2 regions of the Marinobacter sp. BSs20148 genome follow, and region 2 is predicted to be linked to the other one. Evidence: riboswitches for the same ligand, from Rfam matches in the RefSeq annotation. Region 2 holds a riboswitch; the other holds the start of a gene.

Region 1 (10,880 bases), 2.0 Mb from region 2:
GCTTCCCCGGGCGATTCTCCGCTGGAGTGGAAGCCGTCGCTTCATCTGGGGGCCAGTTCATGCCTCCGGTTATGGGCTCCGCAGCTTTTATAATGGCGGAGTTTATTGGCATTCCCTATATTGAGATTGCTCAGGCAGCGATCATCCCTGCTATTTTATATTTTATTTCCGTTTTAGCCATGGTTCATTTTGAAGCTCGTCGACTGGGCTTAAAGCCAGAGGGTGGCAGTGAATCAGCTTTACGGGTAATCAAACAACGTGGCTATTTACTATTATCTGTCGTGGTTATGTTGGGCACCCTTTCATCGGGATATTCGCCGTCGTTGGCCGCTTTATATGCTCTAGGCACTCTCGTCGTAACCCAACTTTTATTTGAGCCTGCAATGCGATCAGAGTTCGTTGGCAATTGTCTCAAAGCCATGGACCAAGCCCCTCGTATCATTGGTCAGATCACCATAGCCAGTGCGATCGGCGGCATCATCGTTGGCGTCGTCACCCAGACCGGGCTAGGTCTCAGGATGAGCTCCATCGTGCTCGATTTTTCTCAGGGCTACCTACCGCTGTTACTGGTACTCACCATGCTCTGCGGTATCATCCTGGGCATGGGCATGCCAACCCCAGCCGCTTATATCATTCTTGCAGTCTTGTTGGCTCCCGGGTTGGTTGAGGTCGGCGTTCCGCTCCTGGCTGCACACCTTTTCGTTATGTATTGCGCCGGAATATCGGCGATAACGCCACCGGTCGCTCTAGCCTCTTATGCAGCGGCTGCTATTGCCAATGCAGATCCTTGGAACACTAGTCTCACAGCGCTTCGCCTCGGTCTGGCCAGTTTTATTATTCCTTACATGTTTGTGTTCGGGCCGGCGATTCTTGGTATAGGTGACACCTCGCAAATGATCTTCGATAGCCTTGCAGCTCTGGTCGGCGTGTTGGCACTGGCAGCGGCGCTTATTGGCTGGTTCCTCATCGTCTTGAACTCGCTGATACGACTGGTTCTTCTGTCAGGGGCCATTCTATTAATCATGCCGGGGCTGACCGGAGATATTACAGGTGCCATCCTGATTACCGGCGCAGTGGCCTATTGCTGGAATAAAGCGCGTCAAGCAGAAGCCCTGAATATTCAGCAAATACAAGGCTAATCCTCAGAGGGTTGTGCGCGATGCGCATGGCCCTTAACTTTTCAACAGCTGACATAAAGTATCGTGGCTAACACATGGAAAGCATTATGATTTCAAGAATAGAATTGCCAGAGGTGTCAGGATTAACGCCGGAGCAGAACGGGATCTATGAGTCGATTAAAAGCTCGCGAGGGAATTTAGACGGGCCCTTTTTAGCTTGGTTACACAGCCCAAAAATGGCTAGCTCCGCCGAACAGCTAGGCGCATTCTGTCGTTATGGGACACTTTTGTCTTTGCAAGAATCCGAGCTTTTGATCCTATGTGTCGCCGCGCACCATCATTGTGATGGCGAACAAAAGATACATGAGCCTATTGCGCTTCAGTCTGGTGTTTCAGACGCCAACATTGAATTAATCCGGAACCATAAGGCGCCTAGCTTTGATAATCATCGCATGACTCTGCTGAGTGGCCTTGCGACTGAACTCCTTCAAACTAATCGCATCAATGAGGCTTTGTTCGTCGAAGCGAAAAAAGTGCTGGGACATCAGACACTGGTTGAGGCGGTTGGGGTGATTGGCTACTACGCCTTAGTTGCGCACACCCTCAATGCTTTTGAAATGGGCATCGCTACCTGAATCATTCTTCTAGCATTGTTGGAAAAGCCAAAATGCTCTTTAATTTTTTATTCCACCCAGGTTTAGTCGGTGGTCATGCGAACATAATCGCGACTTACAAGACTCATTTAGCCTGATTGCGTAAACCGCTCAAGGTTGCCACCCATTCCACCTGAAGGCTGCCACCCATCGGAGCTGAGCGACGCGGAGATTTCTTTGTTACTCCTAAGTTGTGGTACCCGTCAACTTTGCTTGTCGTTTTCGCATGGATTCAGCCCTGAGATTGATCTGGTACTCGTTTTAAACCAGGCGATCCTAAATGGCATCTTCCAGTAGATCGTTCTGGTTCTTTGTACTCAGTTTCATAGGCATTGGTCTTGCGTGTGAAGTTGCCACTCATCGATGTCGAATTTCTTTACACCCTGCAAGCCTACCGCGACCAAAAAAATTCCAGCACGTAAGATGGCTTGAAAGAAGGCAAGTCCTTGTTAGTTGAATTTTTCTCTTGCTTATGAGTCTTTGCTATAAATTGCTAAAACCAAACCTTGGTCGAGCTGGCCTGCAAGACATTAAGAATGCATGCGCTGGGTACAGTATTTCGAATACACTTCATCGCGATTTGTCGATTTTTTTTACAACTTATTTAAACTCCAAACTTATACTCCATGCAAGACATTGTTTTACCGTACTTATTATATTTGGTCTGTTATTTGCATGTAATCATAATTGTTAAGCTCAGTCGGTCGTCGTGAAATAGATCGGGTATAGAACTTATAATTTTATACTCTAATTATAAAAATTTGAGTGTGAGGTTAAATTAACATGAATAAATTGAATTTGCTGTTGTTGTCATTGTCTTTAGGTATGGTTGCCACTACGGCAAGCGCTGGTATTGTTACCCTTTACGATCAGGACTTTGAAAATCCCAATGGATTCGTTAACGGCTTTGGTTCTGGATACGATGACCTTTCCTAGCAACAGGTAAATGATCTATATGGTGGTCAGCAAGGTCTAACATTTGCACAGGCTAATACGGTTGAAACGGCGTTTTTGACTGGAACAGAAGCTTTTAATACCGGATATAAAGACCCATCAGTTACTGGTGGCAATTACGCTATTGGAATGTTGTCCAGCGTTAACAATGATTTGCTCGGAATGTCTTTCGGTTTCAGTCTTGGTACAAATGACTTTTTCAACCTTGGCATTGACGTTTCGAGTTTGGGCCTCTCTGGAGGCTCTGGAGCTCCATTTTCAGATGGAAGCGCGCCTGAATTCAAGTTCACTCTTTACAGTGACAAGGGTCTAGATGGGCTTGGATCGGGGTCTATCTTGGGTCAGTATTTCCTTACCGGCACTGCCTCAGCCCTAAACACGCTTGATTGGACACGGGGTCTATTCTCGTTCGATGCGAGTGGTGATAACGATGGTAATGTCACGTTACAAATTGATCTGCTATCGGGTGGATATGCAGTTTTGGACAACATCTTGATTACCTCATCTGATACGCCTACTGTTTCTGTTCCTGAGCCTTCAACCATCGCGCTACTTGGACTGGGACTTCTTGGTTTGGGTTTTGCACGACGCAAAAAAGTACTTGGCTGAATTTGAACAAATTTAGTTAGTGTCTAAGCCATCTCAACTGAGATGGCTTTTTTATGACTGGAAAGCAGCATTGGGCTGTAAAAAGTCGATTTTCCTTGATGGTTCGAACTACCCTTCTCGTTTTGCCCTGTGTAGCGTTTTCTTCTGCGAGTCCTCTTTGCGAAGGTAAACTCGGCCCACTTGAGCGCGAGCTGACAAAGCAGGCAGGCTGTTAGCTTAACTAGCGCAGGTGTAATATCTCTATCTCAACAATAGGCAATAAAGAGCCACGAAATGATTCAAAAGACACTTGTTTCAACCGATGACGTTCGCGACCGTTTTTCAAAGGCTATGTCGGCGATGTATCAAGCAGAAGTACCTCAGTACGGCACCCTGCTTGAGCTCGTGGAATGCGTAAATCAAGAAACGCTTAACCAACAACCTGAGCTTTACCGCCGTTTGGAAGCGCAGGGTGAACTTGCACGCCTTAGCGTCGAACGCCACGGAGCAATTCGTGTGGGCACAGCGGCTGAGCTGTCTATGTTGCGACGCTTGTTTGCCGTTATGGGGATGTATCCTGTCGGTTATTACGATCTTTCTGAAGCGGGTGTACCGGTTCATTCAACCGCTTTTAGGCCCATCAACGATGATGCGCTATCCAAAAATCCGTTCCGTATTTTTACTTCTCTGCTGCGCTTGGAGTTAATTGCAAATGAAGTGCTTCGCCAGCGTACACAAGCCATTTTAGCAACGCGCGATATTTTTACATCCAAAGTACGGGAACTGATCGAGTGCTATGAGTCGCAGGGTGGCCTATCCAACGAGGAAACGGATCAATTTGTAAAAGAAGCCCTTGAAACATTCCGCTGGCATCAAAATGCCACTGTCGACTTAGATACCTATCACGCGTTATGCGACGAACACCGCTTGATTGCCGACGTCGTCTGCTTCCGTGGGCCGCACATCAATCACCTAACACCGCGCACATTAGATATCGATGAAGTTCAGCGCCGCATGCCTGATGTGGGTATGAATCCGAAAGCAGTCATCGAAGGGCCACCACGTCGTGAACGGCCTATTTTGCTTCGCCAAACCAGCTTTAAAGCGCTGGAGGAGTCGATCCGTTTTGCCGGTGAAGCGCAGGGTACCCACACCGCTCGCTTCGGTGAAGTTGAACAGCGAGGGGTGGCTCTCACGCCAAAAGGGCGCGCACTGTATGACCAGCTTCTCAATGACGGCCGAAAGCAAGCGGCAGGACTCGATAACGATGCGCACCAGGCGGTTATGAATGGCGTATTTGCGGCGTTTCCCGACAGCGATCAGGCGATGCGTCGTGAGGGGTTGGCCTACTTCCACTATTATCTGAGTGCCACTGGGCAAACCGCCAAGGACTGTACCGACGAAGATACGGAGGCCTTGATTGCGCAAGGGCTGATTGAAGTGCAGCCGATTACCTATGAAGACTTTTTGCCAGTGAGCGCGGCGGGTATTTTCCAGTCAAACCTTGGGGGCGCGCAAAGTGAGGCTTATGCAGGTAGCGCGAATCGTAATTCCTTTGAAGAGGCTCTTGGTGCTCAGGTAACCGATGAGCTATCTCTTTACGCCGAACGAGAAAGGGCCTCGAAAGCTAAGGTGATAGCAAGCTTACAAGGCTAAGAATTTGGTTGAAGATTTTTTGCTTTATAAATACTGCGATGGTGTTACGACCATGCAGCTTGAGCAATTGCTCAAATTAAACTTGAACGATCACTCAAATTCAGTTATAGTTATTCCCGTTAAACCTACTTGCAAAATTAACGCCTTATTTTGAGCGATCACTCAAATTTGACGGCAACGTTTTACTCGATGTGAGTCATATCACGTTTACCTTTACCGCAAGGAGTCATTCCATGACCAACTTTACTCTTCACGACAAAGAAAGCGCCCCACAAGCAAGCCAGAATTTGCTCGACAACTCCATCAAAGCTTTCGGTATGGTTCCAGGCCTTCACGCGGTTATGGCAGAAGCACCAGGCTTACTTGAAGGTTATCAGCGGCTTCACCAGCTCTTTCTGGATAGCAGTTTCGACGACGAAGAAACTACCGTGGTGTGGCAGACCATCAACGTCGAACATGCTTGCCATTACTGCGTGCCCGCGCATACCGGCATCGCCAAAAGTATGAATGTTGATGACGCCATCACTGAAGCTCTGCGTAACGAAACACCGTTACCGACAGACCGGCTGGAAACACTGCGCGACTTCACCCTCGCCGTTGTGCGCGGCCGCGGCAACGTGGATGACAGTGCCGTGGACGCATTTCTGGAAGCTGGTTTCACCAAGCGCCAGATTTTTGAGGTCGTTCTTGGCACCGCACAGAAGGTAATGAGCAACTACACAAATCACCTTGCCGACACGCCGATAGACAAGCCGTTCCAGAAGTTTGAGTGGCACAAAGCTGACTAACATGCACAGCAAGTCGGAGGCGGTTCTCATTGCCCGCCTTGACTTGTCGCTGCTGTATTGACCGCATTATCTATTTTTGAAAGAAGGCCAGGCTCATGTCGAACAGAAATCAATATGAACCACCACAGGTTTGGACTTGGGACGCCGAAAGCGGCGGAACATGGGCCAGTGTTAATCGCCCCATAGCCGGCGCTACGCATGAGGCGACGCTGCCGCGTGGAAAGCACCCGTTGCAGATTTATTCGATGGGAACACCCAACGGCCAGAAGGTCACCATTATGGCCGAAGAGCTGCTGGCCATCGGTGAAACCGGCGCCGAATACGATGCTCACCTGATTCAGATTGGCGAAGGCGGCCAGTTTTCATCCGGCTTTGTCGACGTAAATCCAAACTCGAAAATCCCGGCTCTATTTGATACGGGAAGTGGCAGTCGAGTTTTTGAAAGCGGTGCCATCCTTTTTTATCTGGCTGAGACGTTCGGACACTTTCTTCCAAAGGACACGGCTGCACGCACCGAAGTACTGAACTGGCTGTTCTGGCTACAAGGTTCAGCGCCTTATCTGGGCGGCGGATTCGGGCACTTTTACGCCTATGCTCCCGAGAAGTTTGAATACCCGATCAATCGCTTCACGATGGAAGTGAAACGCCAACTGGACGTGCTTGATCGGGAACTAGCCGAGCACCATTTTCTCGGCGGCAACGAGTATTCCATTGCCGACATAGCCACTTGGCCATGGTATGGCAACCTGGCGCTGGGAGAGGCCTACGGTGCGGGTGAATTCCTGCAGGTCGAAAGCTACAAGAACCTGCGCCGCTGGGCACAAGAGATCTTTGAGCGCCCCGCTGTCAAACGCGGCCGCAAAGTGAACCGGACTTGGGGTGAGCCTTCAGAGCAACTGCACGAGCGGCATGATGCCTCGGATTTTGATTTGAAAACCCAAGATAAACTGGCATCTTCAACAGTTTGAACTGCCCATTCAGCACATGCTCTGACACTGACACTGACACTGTCGATGTCGGAGGTGCGAACGTTCCAGCCGTGACCTTGGGGCACATCTGCGATCAGACCACTCAGTAAGTACCGAAGGCCCAAGCAGTGCTTGAGCTTTGTCTCCTGTTACAGCGTGATCAGTCCAAAATCCGCAGGCCTGGAATATCCAACGGCTGAGTTAACGCTGATCTGATCCATTAAAGCCCGCCCGCCAAAGGAGAATTGGCTGTTGTAATCAGTGGGATTTATCGGTTTCCTGTCGTAGATTCCTCCTGGCTCATACAATTGCAAGTAGAAACGAAGATTAACAATATCCCCAAAACTCCCATTGGATACGTCGAATCTACCGACACCGTTACTCACGCCGGCAGGCCCTCGATTCAGCTCCAGCGCCCGCATCATCGTGGAAGCCACTTGGTTGGCCTGATATTCGACATCTGCTACCGAGAACGCCTCTTTAAAAACCGTGCGCTCTTCAATTGTAAGAGCATCGCTGCCTTCCTAGAATTCCAATGCGCCGTTTGACACCGAAAACCCTAAGTCTATTTCCTGCAGATCGAGTGATAGAGACTCCACTGCCAAGTCATAAGCACGCTTGATCTCAGCTGACGCCCGTGGCGACACCAGTGGACAACGCCAGCAACATCTCATCCAACCTGGCATTGGTCGCTTCATAATTTTATTGCAACATCTTGTATATATTATTAATAACAAAGCCACTGGTATTCTGAAGGTTATCTTTCGCTCCAAATATTAGCGTTTATCTGTAACACCGTCATTACGCAGTGCTTCCAGGGACAGTGCCATATCCTCAGCAAGAGCATGAACGGCCGCACTGTCAACGTCACGATGGGCAAAAGCGCGTAACCCCATTACTTCTGCCTGCAAGCGCCGTCCAAGGCGAACGGGGTCGAGCCGGGCGTCCAGTTCCCCGATCTGCTGGGCCATATCGAAACGGTCAATAAAGCGTTCTTCCATACCTGCTAACAGACCTTCGGTTTTGCGCCAGGCTGCCTGCTCTCGCTCGCCCAGCTCCAACAGGCTTTTGACCAGCATGCAGGCTCGACTTGGTAATTCCCGATCGCGAAGGCCACCTAGCCCGCGCAAATAAGCGGCAAGCCCCGCTAATGGTGATGGGTAAGCGTGTAAGGTGCGTTCGAACTCGGCCAGCCCCAAGCGAGCATAGCGTTCCAGAGACTCCTGAAACAGCCCATCCTTGCTGCCAAAGGTGGCATAGATACTACCCGGCCGCATGTCGAGCGCTTTCTCCAGGTCCTTCAACGAGGTGGCATGAAAGCCCTTTTGCCAGAACAGCTGAAGAGCCCGTTCTAGAGAGTCTTGGCGGTTGTGAATCGTCGCACGAGCCATGGTTAATTCCAGATTTTTGAGGCAAACATAGGGCGCCAGTAAATATTTTGAGTAATCGCTCAACTCTATATTGAACAATCACTCAAGTACAGCTGCATCCCATTAAATTCGCAATAGCACGCAGCATCAGTTGTAGGCGTTTGCACAGTGGAAGTTTTTAAGCATTGTCGCTAAAAGTTAGTGTGCCACCGAATTTGAGACGGTCTCCGATGCAGCTGTAAAGTATTAACATGCCATTGCATGTTGGTATAGTTTTTGGATTCCGGTATCGTCCTTATGAGACTTAGCCTGTTATACTCGTCTTTCTCAACGGGGTGCCTCCAACAGGCTGAGACCATACCCGCGGAACCTGCCCCAGATAATGCTGGCGAAGGAATTGAGCTTTAATCGGCCGAAAACCGCGTGTGGTGCCCTAAAACCGAGTTTTGAGGTTTAACCACCATGGCGTATTCGCTGCTACAACGCATTGCTCAAAATAGTCACACTGCCCTACTCCTTGCTAAAACTCGGACCGTTTTAGGGCTCTTTATTCTCATTTTTACCAATTTATCCAGCGCGACCGAAAACCCCAACTTGACGGTATACACTCACCCCTCGTTCGCAGCGGAATGGGGGCCAGGGCCGGCGGTAAAAACGGCGTTTGAACAGCGCTGTGACTGCCAACTTAATTATGTGGTGCTCGACAGCGGCGGAGACATTTTGCAGCGACTGAGGTTAGAAGGCGCCAGCAGCTCAGCCGACCTGGTGTTGGGCCTGGACACCGGCACCATGGAACTGGCTCGCTCCACTGGGCTATTGGCGCCGCACAATGTAAATCTGGACGCTCTCGATTTACCCATCCTCTGGCAAGACCCAGTGTTCGTACCCTACGACTGGGGCCACTTCGCGTTTGTTTACGACACCGAGCAGTTGGCCAACCCGCCAAAAAGCCTGGCTGAGCTGATTGCAGCACCAGACGATCTGAAGATCATCATTCAAGACCCGCGCACCAGCACCCCCGGCCTAGGCCTTTTGCTTTGGATGCGCCACGTTTACGGCGACGATGCCGGGGCCAAGTGGGAGCAGCTGCAGAAAAAAATCCTAACCACCACAAAAAGCTGGAGTGACGGCTATTTTTCATTGTTTATGAACGGTGAAGCGCCAATGATTCTGTCTTACAGCACCTCACCGGCCTACCACATGGCCATCGAAAAGACCGAACGCTACCAGGCAGCAGAATTCAGTGAAGGTCACTACCTGCAAGTGGAAGTGGCGGCGGTGGTTGCCAGTTCGCCACATCAAGCGCTGGCAAGAGAATTTTTGGATTTCATGCTAAGCGCCGACTTTCAGCGCCATATTCCGCTGAAGAACGTCATGTACCCGGCCATTGATTTGGGCGCCGAACTGCCCGATGTTTTTAACCGCCTGATACAACCGTCCCGCACCCTGTTTTTTGATCCGGCCGAAGTGGCACAGCACCGGCGCGAATGGGTCGATGAGTGGCTGGAAGCCATGACGCGCTAGCGGACTGGCTAATGCAAAATCCGCTGAGCTTTTGTAACGCCCATCGCGCGCCGCTGAGCCACCCCGGCTTGCAGTTGGCACCTGGTCTGCTGATTGTTCTAACTATTATCACACTGACGGCCACAGGCGTGGTCGCCCTACTGTGGCAGGCACCGGCGCTGAACCCGGAAGAGCTCTGGCACAGCCGTTATCTGCGCAACGTGGTTGTTTTTACCATTTGGCAGGCGCTGCTGTCTGTGCTTATCAGCACGCTGCTTGCCATTCCCGTTGCCCGGGCGCTGGCGCGGCAACCGCAGTTTCCCGGCCGCGGCCTTCTACTCCGGCTGATGGAGCTCAGCCTGGTAATGCCTTCCATTGTTGTGGTTTCTGGTCTGGTCAACGTTTACGGCCGCCAGGGTTGGTTGACCGGGGTTGTGAGTGACTTTATACCGGCGCTGCAGTGGAATCTGTACGGTTTGAACGGCATTGTACTGGCCCATGTATTTTTTAACGCCCCGCTGATTGCACGCATTCTACTGCAAGCGCTGGAGGCCACGCCGCAGAGCCAAAAGCGCCTGGCTAGCCAGATGGGGCTGCGCGGTTTTGTAGTGTGGCGGGTTCTGGACTGGCCGGCCATGAAACCGGTGTTGCCCGGATTGCTGGCGCTGGTGTTTACCCTGTGTTTTACCAGTTTTGCCATCGTAATGACTCTGGGCGGCGGACCAAATGCAACCACATTGGAAGTGGCTATTTACCAGGCCCTGCGCTTTGAATTCGATTTTGGCCGCGCTGCCTTGCTTGCGCTGGTGCAGCTGAGTATTTGTGGGGGCCTGTGGTGGCTGGTTATGCGCCTGGGTGAGCCCACCAGAGTGTTATCGGAACGACGCTTCAGCCAACCGCCGCCGCGGCGCGATAATCGCGGACTAGCACGATTTTGCGATGGCGCACTGGTACTGGCCTTCGCCATTTTCCTTCTGCTGCCACTGCTGGCCATTGTCACCCGCGGCTATCCAGGGCTGGCCACGCTGCCCATGCTTGACCCACAAACACCGCTGTTCCGTGCCACCGTGAAAAGCCTGGCGATTGCCCTGCCCGCTGGCCTGTTAGCGGTCATCGCCACTCTGGCCATTGTTGCAGCCGGGCAATTCCCCAAGGCAAAAATGGTCACTCACAGCGCCGGCTACTTGCCGTTGATAGTGCCACCGCTGGTATTGGGAACCGGTCTGTTTCTGCTGTTTCGCCCTAGCCTGGGCGCAGCCGGCCAAGGAATGCTTCTGGTAGC
Region 2 (10,880 bases):
GATATTTTCGAGAAAAATACAGCGCCGGTATCAGCAGCGAAAGCCCCGCCAGAATACCAGGGAACACACCGGCGGCAAACAGCGCGCGCAAATCTACCCCCGGCACCACAATGGAATACAGAATCAATGCGATGGACGGTGGAATCAGAATGGCGGTAGACGACGATGCCGCAATCAGCGTGGCAGAAAACGGCTGCGGATAACCTGCCTTGCGCATGCTGGGCAGCATCACCATGGCCACGGCGGCCGCATCGGCTGGGCCGGAGCCACTCATGCCGCCCATAATCAGGCATACCAGCACGGCAACAACGGTCAGGCCACCGTGGCGCGGGCCAATAATAGCTTGGGCAAAGCGCACCAGACTGGCGGCTACACCAGCACGTTCGAAAATCAAACCGGTTAGTATGAAAAGCGGTATGGCAATCAGCGGGTACTTCGCCACGCTGTTGTAGGTGTTGGTGCCAAAGGTGGCCAGCATGTCTGGCGACAGCCCGGCCACAATACCTACTGCGCCGCCCAGCCCCAAGGCCATGGCCACGGGTACACCCAGCAGCAGCGCCACCATAAAACTGGCGATCATTAACAGATCAGGACTCATGAATAATCTCCGGATCGGCTTTACCGCGCAGTCGATCTATCAAACTCTGAGTCATGCGTACAATAATGGCCAACGCCATGAGCGGCAGCCAAATCACGTAAATCCAGTTGGGCAAACCCAGCCCGGGTGACAGCGATTCCCACTGGTACTCCTGCCAAGCAAACACACTGCCGTACCAAGCGGTAATGGCAAACACTGTCACGCCCATTGCCCATTGCACTATGTACACGGCTGTTCTTAAAGGCGCCGGCAAGTGATGTTCGATCAGCTCAATACGGATGTGCTGGTTGTTGCGCGCCGCTACCGCAGCGCCCGCAAAAGTCACCAGAACGAGAAAAAACACCGAGAACTCTTCAGTAAAGGCAAAAGACGCATTGGTGGTATAGCGCACAATTACGTTACCCAGGCTGATCAAACAGATCGCAATCAAGGCAACAGACGCGAGCCAGGCTTCGGGCCAGCACTTAGGGGGGCGGGTAGACATGAAAACTCCGGGTTGGTCAGCCCGGCTTTACGCCAGAGTAATGTTCTCGGCGCAAAACTCGGGCCAGAACGCTTATTGCTGGCGGTCAGCGACGGCTTGCTGGGCCTTCTTGACCAGGTCTTCACCAATCCGCGGTGACCAGTCCTGATAGACCGACTGGGTAGCGTTGATGAACGCATCGCGCTGGGTCGGCGTCAGTTCGGTGACGGTTACGCCACGCTCTTTGATAGCGGCCAAGGTGGAGTCCAGCTCACTGCGAGACTTTTCAATTTCCCATTGGCCGGCGTCTATTGCAGCCTGCTTTAACAAGTCCTGATCGTCGGCGCTGAATGTCGCCCAAATCCGATTGTTAACAGCAAATACCAGCGGGTCTGCCATGTAGTGCCACAGGGTCAGGTGCTCCTGCCCTACCTGATCAATACGTGCCACATCAAACACCGACAGCGGGTTTTCCTGGCCGTCCACGGCACCAGTGGTCAGCGCCGGCTTGGCATCGGCCCAGCTCATCTGAGTGGGGTTGGCGCCCAGAGCATTAAAGGTATCCTGAAACAATGGCGAACCTACCACGCGGATTTTCAAGCCCTCAACGTCTGCCGGCTCGCTGATCGCGCGCTTGGAGTTAGACAGTTCACGAAAACCGTTTTCGCCCCAGGCCAAGGGCGTTACACCACGTTTCTGGATGGCGGCAAAAACGGCCTCGCCGACCTCGCCCTGGGTAATCGCATCAATGGCGGAGTAATCCGGCATCAGAAACGGCAGCGAGAACAGATTCAGTTCCGGCACCTGGGGTGACCAGTTGATGGTAGAGCCCACCGCCATATCAATCAGTCCGGAGCGCATGGCAGAAAATTCTTTAGTCTGGTCACCAGACACCAGCTGGGAGTTGCTGTAAATTTTCATGTTGATACGCCCTTCCGAGCGCTCGTTCACCAGCTCTACCCATTTGTCGGCCGCCTGACCCCAGGGAAAGGCCGATGGCAACACGGTAGATACGGTGTACTCGTCTTTGTATTGAGCATGGGCAATAGACCCAAACAAAAGCGCGCCTGCGGCGGCGGCAATTAACGTGCAACGTTTCAGCATGTTCTTTTTCCTTATTGTTTGACGTGAAGCTGGCCGCCGGAGAGAAGCGTAGCAGGCGGCAGACCCGCGATTATAGGAGGGTCGCTCGGCGCGACGCAAAAAAAACTGCTGCGTGCCAGCGGTTACGTCTATGTCGCCTTGAGACTTCACCTCATTGCACACTATGCTTGTAAGCAGAACCAACCCAATGCTGCTCTTATTAAACGTAGCTCAACACAACCAGGAGTAATTGCTATGTCATCGCTTTCACAACCCCATCGTCGCGGTGGCAAGTGGCCTGTACTGTGCGCCTGGCTGGCAGTCACCGCACTAATTGCCGCCGGTGCGCTAATGACGACGTCCGGGACAGCATTTCGCATGGAATGGATTGCCCTGGGCGATGCCTTTAGCTGGCTGCGAATGGGCGCGCAGCTGGCTGCGGTAGCCGCCATACTGGGCATAGTGAGCCTCTTGGTTGCCGGTCTGTGCAAGCGCTGGGGTGCGGCTTTGACCGGAGCAGTGGTCGCCGTGGTGGCAGTTACGATGATTGCGATGCCGGTACAAATGCAGCAGCGGGCACAAACGGTACCGCCTATTCACGACATTACCACTGACATGGACAATCCTCCGGCGTTCGTGGCCCTGGCCAACGCCCGTGAAGCTGCGCCCAACGCTGTGGATTATCCCGGCATTGAGACCGCGCGCCAACAACGGGCTTCTTACCCCATGTTGCAGCCCGTCACACTGGCGGTACCCATGGCGCGAGTGCAAACAGCGGTACGGGATCTGATTGCTGCCCGCGACTGGCAACTGGCCGAGGCTAGCCCAACAACCCTTGAAGCAACAGCCATCACTCTTGAAGCGACAGCCTCTACCCGCTGGTTCGGTTTTAAAGACGATGTGGTGATTCGCCTGACCGACACCAGCGACGGCGTGCGTGTAGACATGCGCTCCGCCTCACGCCTGGGTAAAAGCGATTTGGGCACGAATGCCGAACGAATACAGGATTTCCTGGAAGATCTACAACGCGCGGTACGCTGATGATACTACCGCACATAAAAGGCCAACCCATGGGTTCCCGTTTGTTCACGGCACCATTTTTTGCGCTTGTTATAGGTGTTGCGCTGCTGTGCCTTGCGGCCACCGCAACCCAGGCCCAGGGGTTGTCGCTGCCAGCAATTCCGGGGCTGCCCGGATCGAGCCAGGAAGAACAGAAAAAAACGGCTTCTGCAGAAGAATTGAGCCAGTCACTTGAAATTACCATTCAGGCCCTGCAAGACGACAGCAGCCGCGAAGACCTGATCAAACAGCTGCGAACTCTGCAACAGGGCCTGCAGGCGCAAGCCATTGAAGATCAGCGAAACTCGCCCACTCAGCAGGGCCTGCTGGGGGCGCTGGCGGAATTTTTTGATGATCTTACACGCTCTGGCGGTGCTGCTGGTGAGTCACTGGGGCGCTGGAAAGTCAATTTTGATAACGCGCTGAGCGCCAGCAAGGGACTTATAGCCGCTGCCTCATTCAAGGTGGTGGCAGAAACCGCCATCGGGCTGGCACTGGGGGCGGCGCTTTTGTACAGCCTGTCGCGCCTGGCCCGAGTGCTGTTTATTCGCCGCGACTGGCCGCTGGAAATGCCCCGGCGCGCTAAGCCGTGGATGCTGATGGCGCATTTTGCACGCCGGATAATCCCCTGGATTCTGACACTGGTTGGCCTGTTCCTGCTGCTGGGTCTGCGCATGCTGGCCATTTCAGACACCGCGCAAAGCACCGTTCTTGTGCTGGCTTATATCAGCCTGTGCGGCCGCCTTTTGACATCATTATTCGATGTCATGATTTCGGTTTTTTCCAGCGGCCACCGAACCGCCGCTGTTGCTATTTTACATAAGCGTACGCTGTTTCCACTGTTCATTATCGGTGCCATGTTCGCTTTGGAAGACGCTCTCGGATCGGCAGAGCTGGTGTCGCAGCTCGGCGCCGATCTGGCCTCTACTCTGGCACTGGTGTTCAGCATGTTTGGTGCCCTGCTGGCAATCTTCGTGATTATCCGCAACCGCCGCCCGATCACCCATCTGATACGCAACCAGCCTTATAACCAGCGCAAGAATCAAGGCGTATGGCGGGAACTCGTCGGCCTGCTGGCACGGCTCTGGCATATTCCGTTGTTGCTGGCGATTGGCGCCTCTATGGTGGCTGTTTTTGCCAAAGGCGGTTCAGGCGATGCGGCCCTGGGCAAGGCGCTTATTGTTTCACTGGTATTGATTGTCACCTTGGCAGCGCAGGGCGTTGTCGGCATTCAGAAAAGCAGCTCCCGCCACAAGTCCCTGAGCACCTTCAGCCGGCGCCTGGTGAAATTCGGCTATCGCCTATTACAAATTGCGTTATGGCTGGCATTCTTTGAAATAGCACTGCAAGTATGGGATCTGTCCCTGCTAGGGCTGGCCGACAAGCCATCCCTCAGTGCTGGCCTGGCAGACAGCCTGTTTGCGCTGACGGTTACGGGGCTGGTCGCCAGCTTAACCTGGACCTTTGCCGATGAGCTTCTGGAGCGTGCTGTACGCCGTGGCGACCGCAAAAAACGCCTTAGGGCAGCGCGCGCCCAAACCATCGTTCCCATTCTCCGCACCACCATTTTGATCATCATTGTTGTGGTGGCCTTTCTCGTCAGCCTTTCCATTGTCGGGGTAGACGTTACGCCGCTGCTGGCCGGTGCCGGTATTATCGGTCTGGCGGTCGGTTTTGGTGCCCAGACGCTGGTACAGGATTTAATCACCGGGCTGTTTATTGTGGTGGAAGATTCAATGTCGGTGGGCGACTTCGTAGAAATCAACGGTTTTATGGGCACGGTAGAAGGCTTCAATCTACGCACCGTGAGGCTGCGGGACCTGGAAGCGGTGGTACACCACATTACCTTCAGCAAAATCAGCTCGATTCACAATATGTCACGGCAGTTTGGCATTGCGCTGATAAAGATCCGGGTACCGCCGGACCTGCCTATTGATGACGCCATCAAACTGATGACTGACACCGCAGAAGAACTGCGTGCGGATCCCGCCATGCGCTGGCTGATCTGGTCGCCCCTTGAAATGCAGGGTATTCACGCGTTTGAAGACGGTTGTCCGGTTTTGCGCATGCGTATGCGCACCAAACCAGAGTACCAGTGGGATGTGTCACGAGCCTTCAATCTATTGCTAAAACGACGTATGGAAGACCTGTATCTGGACGTGGCTGCACCGCGCATAAGCGTACAAATGGAGGCCGAAGGCGGCGCTCGTGCGCCGGGTCGCGGAGGTAAAGCAGTCAATATGGAAAATCAGAATTAACCCAGCAGACATTAAAAACCAGACTCTGCGAACAAAACAAAGCCTGGCAACAGTCAACGCTGCATCTTAAAATCGAGGTGTTAGGCGCCGGCGATGCGCCCGACCAGCGGTGATGACGGATCTGCCAGTTGGCGGCGGGGCATGCGTCCGGCAAGAAATGCTTCACGCCCGGCTTGCACCGCCAGTCGCATGGCACGGGCCATGGCAATAGGGTTTGGCGAATGAGCAATGGCCGAGTTCAACAATACTGCATCACACCCCAGTTCCATCGCCATAGCAGCCTCGTGAGCGGCACCAATACCGGCATCCACCAACACGGGCACGCTCGCGCGCTCGACAATCAGACGAATGTTGTGGGGGTTTTGAATACCAAGGCCAGAGCCAATCAACGAGCCCAGGGGCATTATCGCGCAGCAGCCGATCTTCTCCAGCTCCAGCGCAACAATGGGGTCGTCGCTGGTGTACACCATCACGTCAAAGCCATCACGAATTAGCACTTCGGCCGCTTTTAGAGTTTCCACCACATTCGGATAAAGAGTGGCGTCATCGCCCAGCACTTCCAGCTTGACCAGATTGTGGCCATCCAGCAGCTCGCGGGCCAGCTTACAGGTACGCACCGCAGAACGGGCATCGTAACAGCCGGCGGTATTAGGCAGCAGCGTGTAGCGGTTTGGTGGCAGAAAATCCAGCAGGTTGGGTTCGTCGGGGTTCTGACCAATGCTGGTGCGGCGCACGGCAAACGTTACGACCTCGGCACCGCTTTCGTAAAGTGCCCGCGCGGTTTCATCGTAGTCTTTGTAGCGGCCAGTGCCTACCATAAGGCGCGATGTGAACTGCCGCCCTGCGATCACCAATGGTTTGTCCAAGGTTTGTTCTGTCATATTGTGTTCCTGTTTGTGTGGGTACCGACTTGCACAAGCGGAGACTGTTGCAAGTGTTTGTACCGTGATTTGATATTGGGCAGTAAAAATAGCGTTTCAGCGATGATCAGGCCTGGCCAACCCTAAATGTTCGCGCAAAGTGCTGCCCTGATATTCAGTACGAAACAGCCCGCGACCTTGCAGCACCGGCACCACCTGCTCGATAAAGTCTTCGATGCCACCGGGCAGCGATGGCGGCATCAAGTTAAACCCGTCGGCGCCCTCGTTGCGGAACCAGTGCTCCATCTTGTCCGCAATCTGCCGTGGCGTGCCAACCATAGTGCAGTGGCCACCCCCCGCCGCCAGCCGGCCCAACAGCTGGCGCAGAGTCGGCTGTTCCGTTTCGATAATGCGTAAAATGGTGCTGTAACGACCCTGTGGCCCGCTAAACTCCTCCAATGGCGGAAGTGTTGGCACGGGTGCGTCCAAATCCCAGCTCGAACAGTCCTGGCCGATAAACATGGCCAGCTGACGCAAAGACGCATCGACAGGTAACAACTCATCAAGCTCACGCTGCTTGGCTTTTGCTTCCGCCTCGGTGGGTGCCACATAAGTGACCAAGCCAGGCAGAATCGGCACGTAAACCTCGCGGCCAGCGGCTTTTACCCGCTGTTTGATATCGCGGTAATAGTTTTGCGCCGCTGGTAAATCATAGGCAACTGCATAAATCGCCTCGGCGCATCTGGCCGCCAGCTCCCGCCCAGGCTCTGACGCGCCGGCCTGAAACAGCACCGGATGCCCCTGTACCGGGCGCGGTACGTTCAACGGTCCGTCTACCCGAAAAAACTCACCCTGGTGGTTTATCGGACGCACCTTGGCGGGATCGGCGTAATGGCCCTGGCGATCAAACCGCAAAGCGTCATCGGCCCAGGAGTCCCACAATCCCAATACCGCCTGCACAAACTCGTCGGCGCGGCGGTAACGCTCGGCGTGGCCGGGCATAGCTTCATAACCGTGGTTGCGGGCTTCTACATCAAACATCGAAGTAACTACATTCCAACCAATGCGGCCGCCAGAGATATGATCCAGCGACGCGACAAGACGCGCAGCATGAAACGGTGTGTAAAACGTGCTGGATACGGTGCTGATAAACCCGATCTTTTCTGTCGCCCGACTCATGACTGCCATGGCCGTTAGCGGTTCCAGGTAAAACCAGCTGCCATCTGACACATTGCCCGCCGAATTGCTGTCGGCGAAAAATACGGCGTCTAGTTTCCCGCGTTCGGCGGTTTGCGCCAAGCGCTCGTAATAGCGAATGTCTCCCAACTGCTCCACCGCCGACTGCGGGTGGCGCCAGGCTGCCCGATGATGGCCGCAGCCCATCAAAAAAAGATTTATGTGCATCATCCGTTGATGTGCATCTGGAGCCGTCATCAGTTTTTCACCAACCCACCGTCTACCACCAGGTTCTGCCCGGTGACCGAGCGCGACCAGGGTGACGCAAAAAATAAAGTGGCATCGGCAAACTCTGCCGGCGTAGTCACCCGCCGCAACGGTGTGCTGGCTGCGATGAAATCAAACACCGCCTCGGGCGTAGCAGCCGATGCGTCCGTGGTGCGCAGCAGGCCACCCGACACCATATTGACGGTGATGTTGTCTGGGCCCAGATCCTGAGACAAGGTACGGGTAAGTGACAGCAAAGCCGCTTTACCCGCAGTGTAATCGTGGTACGGCACCACCGGGTTCTGGAACAGGTTGGTTCCCACATTCACAATGCGACCAAAACCCACTTCACGCATACCAGCCAGTGCCGCCTGAGTGGTGTTCAGCGCACCGCCCACCACGCCGGCAAACTGCTGGTTCAGATTCTCCCAGGTCAGCTGCTCCGCGTTCGGGCGAGCATCGCCGTTGAATGAGAAATCCGGTAAGGCATTATTGATGACCGTGGTCACCGGAAACCCGAAATGCTGCCGCGCCTGGGCAAACATCGCCTGTACAGCGGCGCGGTCGGTCACATCAGCCTTCACCGCAAGCGCACGCACCGGTTCTTCGGCGGCCAGTTTGTGCGCCGCTTCGGCGCTGTTGCGATAGTTGATGACCACACTGGCGCCTTCGCGCAAAAACGCACGCACCAGATGTTCCCCCAAACCGCGGGCAGCACCGGTTATCAAAACCAGTTGTTGATCAAGACGGATGGATTTATGCATAGACACCTCATGGCTGAGGCGAAGGTATGAATGGACAGATTTGGTACCAGCGCACCTTCTGACATCCCTTCGCCAGTGTGAACTGGATCAGGTTCAACGGGTGTGCTCTCAGCCCTGCAAAGCAGGACACCCCGTGTCGAGCCCAAACCATAGCATAACGAATGCGCGAATATGCAGGCCAAACCGCCACAAACTAGCTGCAATTGACAAGTACGAGCAGACTTCCTACTCTACTGACATTCCTGGGGGCGCCATTGCGATGGCTGAGACTCCGCACTTTGTGCGGTAACCCTTCGAACCTGATCCGGGTAATGCCGGCGAAGGGAAGGATAAAGCCTGCTTTACGCTTGCCTGTGCGCTCCTTTCTTTCCCTGCGGTTTGTCCCGGTTGTCCCAGTCGTTCGCCACCTTTGGCGATGACACTCCCGTCTGCCACGGCAAGGAAGTTTTACCAATGCTAAGCACCTCTACCGCCCTTGTGTGGCTTGTTTTATTTGCTGCACTTTTTGCCATACCCGGCCTGATTTACGCCCGCCACAAGCAAGACAAATTGGACGATTTTCTGGTGGCCCGCAACAGCCAGAGCAGCTCCGCTACCCTGCTGACACTGCTGGCGACCACCATGGGCACCTGGATTCTTTTTGGCCCGGCGCAAGCCGCCACCTGGGGTGGTATTGGTGCCGTTACCGGTTATGCGCTGGGTGCCCTGGCGCCGCGGCTGATCATGATTCCCTTGGGTAAACGCATTCGCACACTGATGCCCGAAGGCCACACCCTCACCGAATTTGTGCTCGGCCGCTATGGCCGTGTTATGTACGGATTCGTGCTGGTGATCATGGTTTTCTATCTCTTTATCAGCCTGACAGCGGGCCTGACGGCCATTGCCAAAATGGTGTCTTTGTTGGCGCCAGTTCCTCTTTGGCTAACCGCCAGCATCGTCATGGGCGCCACCCTGCTGTACACCCTGTACGGCGGCCTACGGGTCACTATTTTTACCGACCGGGTACAAATGCTGGTGATTTTGCCATTCCTGGCGCTATTGATTGGTTTTGGCTGGCAGGCCACCGGGGGTTTGGCTCCGGCGCTGCAAGGCTTGCAGGAAAAAGCTCCGCATCTGCTGGACCCGCTGGACATCAACGGCCTAAAATCCGGCCTGACTTTTTTCCTGGCGGTGGTGCTGACCGGATTATTTTATCAGGGCGCCTGGCAGCGCATTTTCGCCGCCCGCGATAACAAGGTTATCCGCAACGGTTTTATTATCAGCGGTCTGCTGAGCTTCCCCATCATTTTCATCATGGGCTTATTCGGGCTGGCGTTTGTCGGTTTGGGCTTGCCGGGGGACGGCTCGGTGGCGCTGTTTAGCGTGCTACTGGCGGATGTGCCCGTGTGGTTTGCGATTGGCCTGCTACCCTTCGGGCTGGCACTGATTATGAGCAGCGCAGACTCCACCATCAGCGGGCTGACCAGCATCATGGTCATAGACCTGCGCAGACTGCTGCCCAAGTTGGGCAACCATAGTCTGCTGTCGCTATCGCGTTGGCTGATTGTGTTGTTGTCGATACCAGTGTTGTTCGTGGCGGCCCAAGGCTACAGCGTGCTTTACCTGTTTCTGCTGGCCGACCTGTTGTGCTGCGCCGCCGCTTTCCCGGTATTTTTCGGCTTCTACAACGCCCGTTACCAAAGCTACAACGCCGCGATTAGCACGTTTGCCGGCCTAGCTACCGGGTTGATGCTGTTTCCCGCACCGGGGGCGCCGCTCACCTATTTGCTGGAATCTTTCCTGCTGGCAACCTTTGTACCGATTGCGGTGTCGTTATTGTTGCTGCTACTGCCAAAGGGCAAGCTCTTTAATTTCTCTGTGCTGGCGCAGCGGGTCAAAGAACTGGAGGGGTAATGCCAGGGGTTTAGCGCTGTTTGTACTGAGTTGGGCAATAACCCCGGCTTATGTCCGGGCTTCTCAACTTCAGGTGTTTTGTTGAGCGGCCCGACACCCGCGCCCGCCACAGTCTGAAGCTACCTGGCTTCAGTGACTTGCGCATAAACCGGATAACCTCGGGTTCTGACATGCCGTACAGTTGCTGAATGGCTTCGAAAGGCGTTCGGTCTTCCCAGGCCATCTCAATAACCCGGGACTCGTCGGATGGACTCATGGCTTTTGCTCTAACAGAACAGAATTGTTCAAAGCGTTACGTGCTACTAAGGCTTTTGGATGCAGGCTGGCAGAGCATCACTCAATGTCCACCGGAATTACGATAGGAACCAACACTTCATTCCGGCGCAAAAACCAGGGCATAAAGGGCGGATTGTAGCGCGCCCAAACCGGCTCGCCAATCGCGCGAAAGCCGTTTTCATT

The links. A riboswitch is a leader RNA that binds a small molecule or an ion and turns the genes downstream of it on or off. The one in region 2 is predicted to bind thiamine pyrophosphate.
Region 1: it holds a riboswitch for thiamine pyrophosphate, as region 2 does, so the genes downstream of both, thiB (thiamine ABC transporter substrate binding subunit) here and MRBBS_RS17825 (3-oxoacyl-ACP reductase) in region 2, are expected to answer to the same signal.

What each region holds. Positions count from the first base shown of each region.
Region 1 covers NC_018268.1:1,929,278-1,940,157, reverse strand. Annotated here, with positions in the region: gene MRBBS_RS08785 (TRAP transporter permease) at 1-1,139, shown strand, start outside; gene MRBBS_RS08780 (carboxymuconolactone decarboxylase family protein) at 1,214-1,753, shown strand; gene MRBBS_RS19650 (hypothetical protein) at 2,555-2,707, shown strand; gene MRBBS_RS08775 (PEP-CTERM sorting domain-containing protein) at 2,783-3,334, shown strand; gene MRBBS_RS08770 (VOC family protein) at 3,608-4,969, shown strand; gene MRBBS_RS08765 (carboxymuconolactone decarboxylase family protein) at 5,203-5,757, shown strand; gene yghU (glutathione-dependent disulfide-bond oxidoreductase) at 5,853-6,725, shown strand; gene MRBBS_RS08750 (TetR/AcrR family transcriptional regulator) at 7,502-8,116, opposite strand; TPP riboswitch at 8,417-8,509, shown strand; gene thiB (thiamine ABC transporter substrate binding subunit) at 8,558-9,619, shown strand; gene thiP (thiamine/thiamine pyrophosphate ABC transporter permease) at 9,631-10,880, shown strand, end outside.
Region 2 covers NC_018268.1:3,894,835-3,905,714, forward strand. Annotated here, with positions in the region: gene MRBBS_RS17790 (TRAP transporter large permease) at 1-598, opposite strand, end outside; gene MRBBS_RS17795 (TRAP transporter small permease) at 588-1,082, opposite strand; gene MRBBS_RS17800 (DctP family TRAP transporter solute-binding subunit) at 1,155-2,165, opposite strand; gene MRBBS_RS17805 (DUF1499 domain-containing protein) at 2,400-3,185, shown strand; gene MRBBS_RS17810 (mechanosensitive ion channel family protein) at 3,185-5,461, shown strand; gene MRBBS_RS17815 (thiazole synthase) at 5,542-6,342, opposite strand; gene MRBBS_RS17820 (LLM class flavin-dependent oxidoreductase) at 6,439-7,755, opposite strand; gene MRBBS_RS17825 (3-oxoacyl-ACP reductase) at 7,755-8,528, opposite strand; TPP riboswitch at 8,576-8,672, opposite strand; TPP riboswitch at 8,763-8,871, shown strand; gene MRBBS_RS17830 (sodium:solute symporter family protein) at 8,982-10,421, shown strand; gene MRBBS_RS17835 (TIGR03643 family protein) at 10,432-10,677, opposite strand; gene MRBBS_RS17840 (SOUL family heme-binding protein) at 10,755-10,880, opposite strand, start outside.